2 regions of the Arthrobacter sp. 01T428 genome follow, and region 2 is predicted to be linked to the other one. Evidence: riboswitches for the same ligand, from Rfam matches in the RefSeq annotation. Region 2 holds a riboswitch; the other holds the start of a gene.
The links. A riboswitch is a leader RNA that binds a small molecule or an ion and turns the genes downstream of it on or off. The one in region 2 is predicted to bind thiamine pyrophosphate.

Region 1 (6,002 bases), on a different contig from region 2:
GGGTAGTCGGCGATCTTGGGCCGCGCCGCGGACATCGCCGCGACAAGGCTCGACTTGCCCGCGGAGGGGAAGCCAACCAGCGCGATGTCTGCGATGGACTTCAGTTCCAGGACGATGTCGCTGGACTCGCCTTCAATACCGAGGAGGGCGAAACCGGGCGCCCTGCGCTTCTGCGAAGACAACGAAGAGTTACCAAGGCCGCCCATGCCGCCTGCGGCGGCGACGAACTCGGTGCCTTCGCCGACGAGGTCAGCAAGGACGACGCCGTCCTTGGTCTTGACCACCGTGCCGTCCGGGACGGGAAGGACGAGGGTTTCACCGTTCTTGCCGCCCCGCCAGTCGCCCATGCCCGGGCCGCCGTTGGTTGCGTGGCGGTGCGGTGCGTGGTGGTAATCAAGCAGGGTGGTGGTTTGGGCATCGACGCGCAGGATGACGTCGCCGCCATTGCCGCCGTTGCCGCCGTCGGGTCCACCGAGGGGCTTGAACTTCTCGCGCTTAACAGAAACACAGCCGTGGCCGCCTGTTCCGCCGGATACGTGAAGTACTACCCGGTCTACGAAGGTCGCCACGTGTTTCTCCTCTATGTGGAAATTACTGCTTGAAGTGCGTGTTGCGCCGCTGTTGCGCGGCCGCCCGCCCTAGTAAATTCTAGTGCGGTTAAAAAGACAGATGGAGCGGGCCATACGGCCCGCTCCACCCGTTCAGAACGTGTTATTACTCTGCAGCTGCAGCAGCAACGATGTTCACTACGCGACGGCCACGGCGAGTACCGAACTCAACCGCGCCTGCCTGCAGGGCGAACAGGGTGTCGTCGCCACCGCGGCCGACACCGGCGCCCGGGTGGAAGTGGGTGCCGCGCTGGCGGACGATGATCTCGCCTGCGGAAACGACCTGGCCACCGAAGCGCTTTACGCCGAGGTACTGGGCGTTGGAGTCACGACCGTTGCGAGTGGAGCTCGCGCCTTTTTTATGTGCCATTTGAAATGCCTGCCTTTAAATTCTGGGGAATCTGTTGAAAACCTGAACAGCAACCAGTGGTTACTTGATACCGGTGATCTTGATCTTGGTCAGTTCTTGACGGTGACCCTGGCGCTTCTTGTAGCCGGTCTTGTTCTTGAACTTCTGGATGACGATCTTCGGACCACGGAGGTCTTCGAGGATCTCAGCCGTAACCTTGACCTTGGCCAGATCCGCAGCTGCGGAGGTGACCTTGTCACCGTCCACCAGGAGCAGTGCGGGCAGCTCAAGGGTGCTGCCGGCTCCACCGGGGACGCGGTTCAGGGTTACGTAGTCTCCAACGGAAACCTTTTCTTGGCGGCCGCCTGCGCGGACAATCGCGTACACCACTTGGGCACTCACTTCTCTCGACGTTTATTACTAAATTTGCGTGCGGAACCCCGATCCAAAAACGGGCCTGGTTCACGCTGTGCCTCAACGCCGTGGACTCCGGTACGGAATCCATGAGTCATCCCTCGAATAGTTCTAAATGAAAGGTCAGTTCCAAATGAACGGTTTCTAGGGGCATAACCCAAGTGTTGGCGTAAGCACCGAAGATCTAGATTACGCTAGTTTCGCCTTCGGCTGCAAATGAGGCCAGGTCCGGAGGCTGCCACGTGATGGCTGCCACAGACTGGCTATGCCGCCATCCGGTACCGTGCCCGTCCACCTTACCCTGCCGGCCGCGAAAAGCTCGGATCCTCACGCCGACACGCTGCAACGCCTGCGGGGGCAAGCCGCGTTCCGGTGCCTCCTCCCCGGAAGACCGGCTCAGCCGTGCAACCTTGGAGCATCGAAGAACGCCGTTTCATAGCGGCAGGATTGGGCAAACGCCTCCATCATCGCTGTGCACTCCGCGGGCGACGCAACCTGCGCGGCGGCATCCGTGATGTCGATCGCCTTGCGGGTGGCCTCCGCGAACGCCTCTTCCGCGTAGGTGCGCAGCCAATCCGCATAGGGGTGCTCGTCCGATACTCCGGCCTCGACAAACCCATGGTGGAGCCGCTGTCCCACCTCGGCGTACAACCAGTAGCAAGGCAACACGGCAGCAACCAGCACCGCATAGCTTCCCGACGCCGATGCCGCCAGCAAGTGGTCCACGTAGGCCTTGGTGACCGGGCCCAGCTCTCCGCTCACCTGGCGTCCACTGAGCCAATTCCGGTGCAGCTCGGATTCGACTTCAAGGCACATCTGCGAGCCGCGGGCCCAGAACAGCTGTTCGGTTTCACTCGGAGCGAGGGCGCTTGCCCGTGCCAGGACCCTGGAATAGCCGTTGAGATAGATGGCATCCTGGGACAGGTAGTAGCTGAACTGCGCTTCGCTGAGACCACCGGATTGCAAGTGCTGGATGAAGTCCAAGCCATAAATGGCTGCCAGTTCCGTTTGGGCGGCGTCCCACATCCGGACGGCGAAGTCCCCCGGTTGAAGGGCCTGCTGGAGCGCGTGGAAATGATGGATCGGCCCGTTGCCCTTCCCTACTTCCAGCACCTCGGACCGGGTCAGCGCCTCCTGGAGCCAGGGCTTGACGACACGCAAAGCAGACTCCCAATCGCCGAGCCGCGCCTTGGCCGTCGCCATCGCCGACGACAGGGAACATCCCGTCCCATGGCTATTGCGGGTCTCCACCCGTTGGCCGGCGAATTCCACCACGTCCTGGCTCAGGACTCCCCCGGTATTGACCAGGGCATCGGGGCAGCCGGCTCCCTGCAGATGGCCCCCCTTCACCAGGACGGTGTTTCCGCAGCTAGCGGCCAGGCGCTTGCCTTGCTCCAACGCCGATGCCCAATCAGTGGCAACAGGCTCGCCAAGCAGCATGGCCAATTCCGGAAGGTTGGGGGTCACCAGGTCTGCGAGGGGCAGCAGTTCCCGCAGTGCGGTTTCAGCGGACTCCGCGAGGAGCCTGTCGCCACTGGTCGCGATCATCACTGGATCCAGGACGACGACGGCGGGGCGCGCCTCGCCGAGCCAGCGGCGGACTTCGTGGATGACCGCCGCGTCCCCGAGCATGCCGATCTTGACGGCATCAACCGTGATGTCGTCGCTAATGGCGTCCAATTGCTGGCGCAGGAACTCCACGGGAGGCACATGGACGCCAGTGACGCCCTGTGTGTTTTGTACAGTGAGCGCCGTGATGACGGCCATGCCGTAGCCGCCATTGGCCGCAATGCTCTTCAGGTCTGCCTGGATCCCAGCACCACCTGAGGGGTCCGAGCCGGCGATGCTGAGGACCCTGGGGATGGGGCGCTGGATGGCCTTGAGCGGGTAGACAGATGATTGCGCCGAAACAGTCATGCGAGACATCCCTTCGCCGGTGCTAACCGGACAGGTTCAACGGGTCTGGTCTCAGCCGGCTCGGTGCGCGGCACCCCGTGTCAGTCCCCTAGCTTAACCCTGATCACGCCTCGCCCGCTGAAATCGCCCATTGCAACCGGACTGCCAGGGTCGGCGGATTGGCCCACAACGCCGAAACCCCGGCGGTTTCCACAGGAGCGGAAACGGCCGGGGCTTAGGCACGGTACTGCGTTCAGAGTTCGGACTTCGGCACACCGACGCCGAGGATGATCGGTTCCGCTGCCGCCGTCGGCTTCGTCGGGGCGGCGTCTGCTGCCTTGGCCTCGTGCGCGGCCCCACCGGAAGCAGCCGCGGCAACCTCGTGGTGCTCCACGTTGGTGGCGTTGGCGGCACCCTGGGCCCGGCTGGCGCTACGGTTGCGTCGGCCTCGGCGTCCACGCGAACCCGAGTCCGGGGATTCACCGCTTGCAACGGCTGCGGGGGCCCCTGCGGGGGTTTCTTTGGCTGACGTTGACGTCGTGGCGGTGTCCGGAGCTTCTCCGAGCCCTGCGAATGCCTGTGCCAATAGGTCCAGGCTCATGGCAGGTGTGCCACTTGCAGGCTCCTCTTCGTGGTGGACGAAAGGCAACGCAACTTCCTCGCCGCCGAATCGCAGCACAGGCTTCGAACGTTCCTCGCCACTCGAAGCAGCGGCCGGAGCCTGGACCGGGGCCGCTGGTGCCTGGACCGGGGTTACTTCCGCTGCGTGCCCGTCGGCGAGCAATTCCGCCGCGTGGTGGAGCTCGTCGTCGTGCAGGTGGGCAGCGTGGGCTGCAGCCGCGATGGTGGCAAGGGCTGCGCGGGTGGCTGCCTGACGGTTCGGGTCGGTGGATTCCACAGTGTGGACCGGCACCGAAGGGGTGACGGGCAGTTCAGTGGTCCCCGGCCCCGTGCCGCGGCCGCGGCGACGCTTGCGCTGCTCGGGGCGGACGGCTGGCTGTGACTCCGTGCGCGGGTGGTGGTGTTCAGCTGCCACCACGTTGGCCCGACGGTGCTCCACGGGCTCGTCGTGCGTGACGATTCCGCGCCCTGCGCACGTCTCGCACTGCTCGCCGAAGACCTCCAGCAGGCCGGTGCCCATGCGCTTGCGGGTCATCTGGACCAATCCAAGCGAGGTCACCTCGGCGACCTGGTGCTTTGTACGGTCCCGGCCGAGGCACTCGACCAGGCGGCGCAACACGAGATCGCGGTTGGATTCCAGGACCATGTCGATGAAGTCGATGACGATGATTCCACCGATGTCGCGCAAGCGGAGCTGGCGGACCACTTCCTCGGCAGCCTCAAGGTTGTTCTTGGTGACGGTCTCCTCGAGGTTGCCGCCGCTGCCGGTGAACTTCCCGGTGTTGACGTCGACAACCGTCATGGCCTCCGTGCGGTCGATCACGAGCGAACCACCGGAGGGCAGGAAGACCTTGCGCTCCAAGGCCTTGTGGATCTGTTCGTCCACGCGCCATGCCGAGAAAATGTCCTGATCCGAGGTCCACTTCTCGAGGCGTCCCACCAGGTCCGGCGCCACGTACGTGACGTAGGCCTCGATGGTGTCCCAGGCTTCATCGCCGGAGACGATGAGCTTGGAGAAGTCCTCGTTGAAGACGTCACGGACAACCTTGATGGTGAGGTCCGGTTCGCCGTACAGCAGTTCCGGAGCCAGGATCTTGGTGGACGTGGACTGGCTTTCGATGCCTTCCCACTGGGCCCGCAAGCGGTTGATATCGTGTGTCAGCTCTTCCTCGGAAGCACCCTCGGCGGCGGTACGGACAATAACGCCCGCGTTCTCCGGGAGGCGGTCCTTGAGGATTTTCTTCAGGCGGTTGCGCTCGACGTCGGGCAGCTTGCGGGAAATTCCCGTCATTGACCCGCCCGGTACGTACACAAGGTAGCGGCCGGGAAGTGAAATCTGGCTCGTCAGGCGTGCGCCCTTGTGGCCCACCGGGTCCTTGGTGACCTGGACCAGCACGGAGTCGCCTGACTTCAGGGCGTTCTCGATGCGGCGCGGTTTGCCTTCCAGGGTGACGGCATCCCAGTTGACTTCACCGGCGTACAGTACGGCGTTGCGGCCGCGTCCGATGTCTACGAACGCGGCTTCCATCGACGGCAGCACGTTCTGGACCTTGCCCAGGTAGACGTTGCCGATGAGGGAATCCTGCTGTGTCTTGGACACGAAGTGCTCCGCGAGCACGCCGTCTTCGAGGACACCGATCTGGATCCTGTCGTCGCGCTGGCGAACGATCATCTGGCGGTCGACGGACTCACGGCGGGCCAGGAATTCGGCTTCGGTGATGACCTGGCGGCGGCGGCCGGTCTCGCGGGATTCGCGGCGGCGCTGCTTCTTTGCTTCAAGGCGGGTGGAGCCCTTGACGCTCGTGACTCGGTCGGAGCCGCTGGTGGACTCAACGTGCGCGCGGGGAGCGCGGACGCGGGTCACCGTGTTGGGGGGATCGTCGTCTCCGCCGCCCGTCAGTTCCAGGTCCTGATCGCCGCGACGACGGCGCCGGCGACGGCGGGAGGTCACGCCTTCTTCGAGGGCCTCCTCGGTACCGGCTTCTGCCTCGTCCTCGGATTCCGCAGAGGTTTCTTCTCCCGCGTCATCACGCTCGGTGCCCCGGCGTCCGCGACGGCCACGGCTGCGACGCCGACGGCGGCTGCCGGCTTCGTCCAGTTCGTTCTCCTCGGAA
Region 2 (6,002 bases):
ACCATTGAAAGAAGTGCACGGCGCGTGTTCAATTCACTCTCTGACCGGTTGACAGCAACCTTCAAGAATCTCCGTGGCAAGGGCCGCCTCACTGAGGCCGACGTCGACGCCACCGTCCGCGAGATCAGGCGTGCCCTTTTGGACGCCGACGTTGCCGTGCCCGTGGTCCGCGAGTTCACCGGCCGCATCCGTGAACGCGCCTTGGGCGCCGAAGTTTCCGCGGCACTGAACCCGAGCCAGCAGATCGTCAAGATCGTCAATGAGGAACTCCAGGAGATCCTCGGCGGCGAGACCCGCCGTATCCGCTTGGCGAAGACCGGGCCCACCATCATCATGCTCGCCGGCTTGCAGGGTGCGGGTAAGACCACCCTCGCGGGCAAGCTTGCCAAATGGCTCAAGGCGCAAGGCCACAGCCCTGTGCTCGTTGCCGCCGACCTCCAGCGTCCAAACGCCGTTACGCAGCTCCAGATTGTCGGCGAACGGGCCGGCGTACCTGTGTTCGCTCCGCACCCCGGCACCACCTCGGATCTGGATGTTCCCACCGGCGACCCCGTCGCCGTCGCACGCGCCGGCGTCGACGAAGCCCGGCAGAAGCTGCACGACGTCGTGATCGTGGACACCGCGGGACGCCTCGGCGTCGACGCCGAAATGATGGACCAGGCGCGCCGTATCCGCCAGGCGATCATCCCGAACGAAGTGCTGTTCGTCATCGACTCCATGATCGGCCAGGACGCCGTCAACACGGCAGTTGCCTTCGACGAAGGCGTCAACTTCACCGGCGTCGTGCTGTCGAAGCTCGACGGCGACGCCCGCGGTGGTGCCGCGCTCTCGGTCGCGTCCGTCACCGGCAAGCCGGTCATGTTCGCATCCACCGGCGAAGGCCTGGACGACTTCGAACTGTTCCACCCGGACCGCATGGCTTCCCGCATCCTCGACATGGGTGACGTTCTCACCCTGATCGAACAGGCCGAGAAGAACTGGGACAAGGATGAAGCGGCCCGGATGGCGAAGAAGTTCGCCGACCAGGAAGACTTCACCCTGGACGACTTCCTCGCCCAGATGCAGCAGATCCGCAACATGGGCTCCATGAAGAAAATGCTCATGATGATGCCGGGTGCGCAGAACATCCGCCAGCAGCTGGAGCAGTTCGACGAGCGGGAAATCGATCGCGTGGAGGCGATTGTCCGCTCCATGACCCCGCACGAGCGTCTGGCTCCGAAGATCATCAACGGCTCCCGTCGGGCCCGCATCGCCCGTGGTTCCGGTGTGCACGTCTCCGAGGTCAACGGCCTCCTGGAGCGTTTTGCGCAGGCCCAGAAGATGATGAAGAAGCTGGCCCAGGGCGGCGGCATGCCCGGGATGCCTGGCATGCCCGGCCTCGGTGGCGGGTCCCGCAAGGCAAGCAAGAATGCGCCCAAGAAGAAGGCCCGTTCCGGAAACCCCGCCAAGGCTGCCCAGGAACTGCGCGACGCCGAGAACAAGCGGGCGAACGCCGTCCGCACCGGCGCGGCATTCGGCCAGCCTTCCGGCGACTTCGACCCCTCACAGCTGAACCTGCCCAAGGGCTTCGACAAGTTCCTCGGTAAGTAGCTATCCCACCCAACTGGCTAGCAGTAGGTGTCGTTTTGACCCCTCAGAACGACAACAACTGCTAGTGAGTTGGGTTGTCAGCCCCGTGCCATAGGCTGGGGGGATGCAAAAGCAGCGCGTCGTGTTCGTCCATGGAGCAGGCACATTCGGCGCTGCGGCGTGGCCGAAACAGCATGGCATGGCGCTGGCGTACGATGCACTGTTCCTGAAACGCCACGGCTTTGATGCGCAGACCGAGCCTTTGGAATCCGATGTTGCAGCCGATGTGGAGATTATCCTCGAGTGCCTCGGAGCTCGGGAGGCCGCATCGGCCCCCGGCCCCGCGCGTGGGGGCCATGTGGTCGCGCACTCGCAAGGCGCGATTTCCGCCATGTTGGCCGCGGTGGAGCGGCCGGACCTGGTCCGCTCCCTCGTGCTGGTGGAACCGGCTTGTCTTTCCTTGACAGCTGAATTACCCGCCACCGCGGCGTACCGGGCACTCATGGAGCCGTTGTTCCGGATCCGGCACGAACTCAGCGATGACGATTACCAACGCGAATTCGTCCGCAGGGCGTTTTCTTCCGAGGCGGCTGTCCTCAGCACCCCGGAGGCCCGGCGAACCGCGCGACGCCTGCGGCTCCAGGCTCCGCCGTGGGAAGCGCCCCTGCACATTGTGCCGGGAGTTCCCACGCTTGTGCTGACCGGTGGTTGGGAACCCCTCTACGAAGAGATCGCCGGGTACTTGCAGGAAACCGGCGCCCTCCACCGCGTTGCGGCTGGAGGACACCGGCCTCATGACTCAGTTGAAGGAGACCGGATCATCCGCTCCTTCATCGCGGATGCCAGCCGCGCAGGATCAGTCCAGGCTTCCTGATCAGTTCAGGTTTCCTGACGCCGCCTCACGTTTTCCTGCGGGAACCTCAAGCTCGGGCAAGTAGACCTTGCCCCCTGATGCCAGGAACTCCTCGCTCTTTTCGCGCATGCCGCTATACATTTCCGCGATGGCCGCTTGGGAATCGGCTGAGCCGTATTCGTCGCGGATGTCCTGGCTAATGCGCATGGAGCAGAATTTTGGTCCGCACATGGAGCAGAAGTGCGCCGTCTTGGCCGGTTCTGCCGGGAGTGTCTCGTCGTGGAAGGATTCGGCCGTGACCGGATCCAACGACAGCGCGAACTGGTCACGCCAGCGGAACTCGAAGCGGGCCTTGGACAGCGCATCGTCGCGTTCGTGGGCGCCGGGGTGTCCCTTGGCCAGGTCAGCGGCGTGGGCGGCGATTTTGTACGTGATCACGCCGGTCTTGACGTCGTCCTTGTTGGGCAGGCCCAGATGTTCCTTCGGAGTGACGTAGCAGAGCATCGCGGTTCCGTAGCGTGCGATCTCCGTGGCGCCGATGGCGGAGGTGATGTGGTCGTAGCCCGGGGCGACGTCGGTGACAAGGGGGCCCAGCGTGTAGAACGGCGCGCCGTCACACAGCTCCTGCTGGCGCTCCACGTTCTCCCGCACCAAGTGGAACGGGATGTGTCCGGGGCCTTCGACCATGACCTGCACGTCGTACTGCCACGCGCGCTTCGTCAGCTCGGCCAAGGTGTCCAGCTCGGCGAACTGCGCGGCGTCGTTCGCGTCCGCCGTCGCGCCCGGGCGCAGTCCATCACCCAGCGAGAACGCGACGTCGTACTTGGCGAAGATTTCGCAGAGCTCGTCGAAGTGGGTGTAGAGGAAGTTTTCCTCGTGGTGGGCCAGGCACCAGCCCGCCATGATGGAGCCGCCACGGGAAACGATGCCCGTCACGCGGTTCGCGGTGAGCGGCACGTACCGCAGCAACACGCCGGCGTGGATGGTCATGTAGTCCACGCCCTGCTCGCACTGCTCAATGACGGTGTCGCGGAAGATTTCCCACGTGAGCTTGTTGGCTTCGCCGTTGACCTTCTCGAGGGCCTGGTAGATGGGCACGGTGCCGATCGGTACGGGGGAGTTACGGATGATCCATTCGCGGGTGGTGTGGATGTCATCGCCCGTGGACAGGTCCATGACGGTGTCGGCGCCCCATTGCGTTGCCCACTGCAACTTGTCGACCTCTTCGGCGATGGAGCTGGTGACGGCCGAGTTGCCGATATTGGCGTTGATCTTCACCAGGAACGCCTTGCCGATGATCATCGGTTCGGATTCGGGGTGGTTGATGTTGTTGGGGATGATGGCCCGGCCGGCAGCGACCTCGCTGCGGACGAGTTCCACATCGCAGTTTTCGCGAAGTGCCACGAACTGCATTTCGGGCGTGACGATGCCCTGTTTCGCGTAATGCATCTGTGTCACGGTCTTGCCGTCGACGGCGCGGCGGGGCACCGGCTGAGCCCCCTTCCACTCCGCGGAGGCGGCGCCGCGGCGGACGGCAGACTTGCCGTCGTCGAGCAGGTTCCGTTCGCGGCCGCTGTAGGCCTCAGTGTCGCCGCGGGCTTCGATCCACTCGCTGCGGAACGGTTCGAGGCCCACTACGGGATCACTCCCGGGTCCGGCGGTCCGGTACACCTGGAACGGGGCGTTGGCCTCGCCGTTGGGGGACGGTTCGAGGGCGATTTCCGTCACTGGAACCCGGATTCCCGTGTCGGCATCCTCCAGGAACGCGAGGGAATGCGACTTGAGGGAGTGGGTCACATCGTGGTCCGATCCCTTTTGGGTAGGGCTCAGCTGTGTTTCTTTGGTGCTCAAAGGATTACTCACTTCCTTCGCCGGCATTACCCGGACAGGTTCAACGGTCGCAGGCTGCATCAGCCCGATCTCAGCCCTTGCAAGGGCCCCCGTGTGGTCGTAGACGAAGCTACCACAGCTGCCAGCGCTTGTGACAGATGTGACCGCGCCGGCGAAGCTCCCGGGAACTAGGGTGGAATCATGGCGGAAATCATCGAATTCAGCGGCGCCGTCCTCACCGGGCCGGAGGAGGAACGGCGCGGCCTCTGGTCGGTCGACGGACGGCTGACCTTCGTCCGGCCACTTGCGAAGCCCGACGTCGTCCTGGACGGTTGGGTGCTTCCCGGCCTGGTCGACGCGCATTGCCACGTTGGCTTGGGCAAGGGCGGAGCTGTCGACGAGGAGACTGCCCGCCTGCAGGCGACTGCGGACCGGAATGCCGGGACCCTCTTGATCCGCGATGCCGGATCCGCAAGCGACACGCGCTGGCTGCAACGCCGGGCGGACATGCCGAGGATCATCCGCGCGGGCAGGCACATCGCGAGGCAACGGCGGTACATCCCCGGGCTGGCCGAAGAGGCGGAGCCGGAGGATCTGATGGAGGCAGTCCGCAAGCAGGCGCGGTCCGGAGACGGCTGGGTCAAGATCGTGGGGGACTGGATCGACCGCTCCGCCGGGGATCTCGGCCCGTCCTTTCCGGCCGCCGTCGTCAAGGACGCCGTCGCGGCCGCACACGACGAGGGGGCGCGGGTGACCGCCCATTGCTTCGCCGAAGGGACAATCGATGACATGCTCGACGCCGGGATCGACTGCATCGAGCACGCCACCGGATTGTTGCCCCACCACATTCCCCGGCTGCTGGACCAGGATGTGCCGATTGTCCCCACGCTCATCAACATTGCGACGTTTCCGGACATCGCGAAGCAGGCTGAAACCAAATTTCCGCGCTACGCCGCCCACATGATCGCGTTGTGGGAGGGCAGGCATGAGCGGGTCCTTGAGGCGTTCGACGCCGGAGTGCGGGTGTACGCCGGAACCGACGCCGGAAGCGTCATCAAACACGGCCGGATCGGCGAGGAGATCCTGGAACTCCAGCGGGCGGGTCTTCCGGCGGCCGCCGCCCTCGATGCTGCCTGCTGGTCCGCCCGTGAGTGGTTGGGTGCCGACGGCATCAGCGAAGGCGCCAGCGCAGACGTCGTGCTCTACGCAAAGGATCCCCGAGCGTCCCTAGAGATCGTGCTGCAGCCCGGATGCACCGTTCTGAGGGGACACATTTCAGGAAGCGCCGGGCATTAGGAATAAATTGAAGCTTCAAGTAATTTAGATACATAGAGGTTGCCGAAGGGCGGCGCCACAAAAAGCCGGGAGTTTCACATGACCATCACATCCAGCCAGGATCTCCTTCCTGCCGAACTCACCATGGGCACTGTCATGCTCAAAGTGGGGGACATGAAGCTCATGGGCGACTACTACCAGCGGGCGCTGGGGCTGGACGTTGTCGCCGAACAGGACGGCGGGCTCTACTTCGGCCGGCTAGGCAAGCCGTTGGTGCACCTCGCGCCGGCCGCTGGTCTCCAGATCCCGGGCCGCGGAGAGGCCGGACTCTTCCACACGGCGCTGCTTTTCGAGGATCAGCCCTCGCTCGCCGCAACTGTTGCCTCCGCCGCGCAGTACGAACCCCACGCCTTCGTCGGCAGTGCCGACCACTTGGTCAGCGAAGCCTTCTACTTCACCGACCCGGAGGGCAACG

Region 1: it holds a riboswitch for thiamine pyrophosphate, as region 2 does, so the genes downstream of both, AC1DJB_RS21180 (bifunctional hydroxymethylpyrimidine kinase/phosphomethylpyrimidine kinase) here and thiC (phosphomethylpyrimidine synthase ThiC) in region 2, are expected to answer to the same signal.

The regions. Positions count from the first base shown of each region.
Region 1 is NZ_JBFTPW010000027.1:44,268-50,269, reverse strand. It holds gene obgE (GTPase ObgE) at 1-569, opposite strand, end outside; gene rpmA (50S ribosomal protein L27) at 715-978, opposite strand; gene rplU (50S ribosomal protein L21) at 1,039-1,347, opposite strand; gene AC1DJB_RS21180 (bifunctional hydroxymethylpyrimidine kinase/phosphomethylpyrimidine kinase) at 1,768-3,288, opposite strand; TPP riboswitch at 3,280-3,376, opposite strand; gene AC1DJB_RS21175 (Rne/Rng family ribonuclease) at 3,521-6,002, opposite strand, start outside.
Region 2 is NZ_JBFTPW010000001.1:731,806-737,807, forward strand. It holds gene ffh (signal recognition particle protein) at 25-1,590, shown strand; gene AC1DJB_RS03425 (alpha/beta hydrolase) at 1,694-2,443, shown strand; gene thiC (phosphomethylpyrimidine synthase ThiC) at 2,444-4,273, opposite strand; TPP riboswitch at 4,269-4,376, opposite strand; gene AC1DJB_RS03435 (amidohydrolase family protein) at 4,454-5,548, shown strand; gene AC1DJB_RS03440 (VOC family protein) at 5,627-6,002, shown strand, end outside.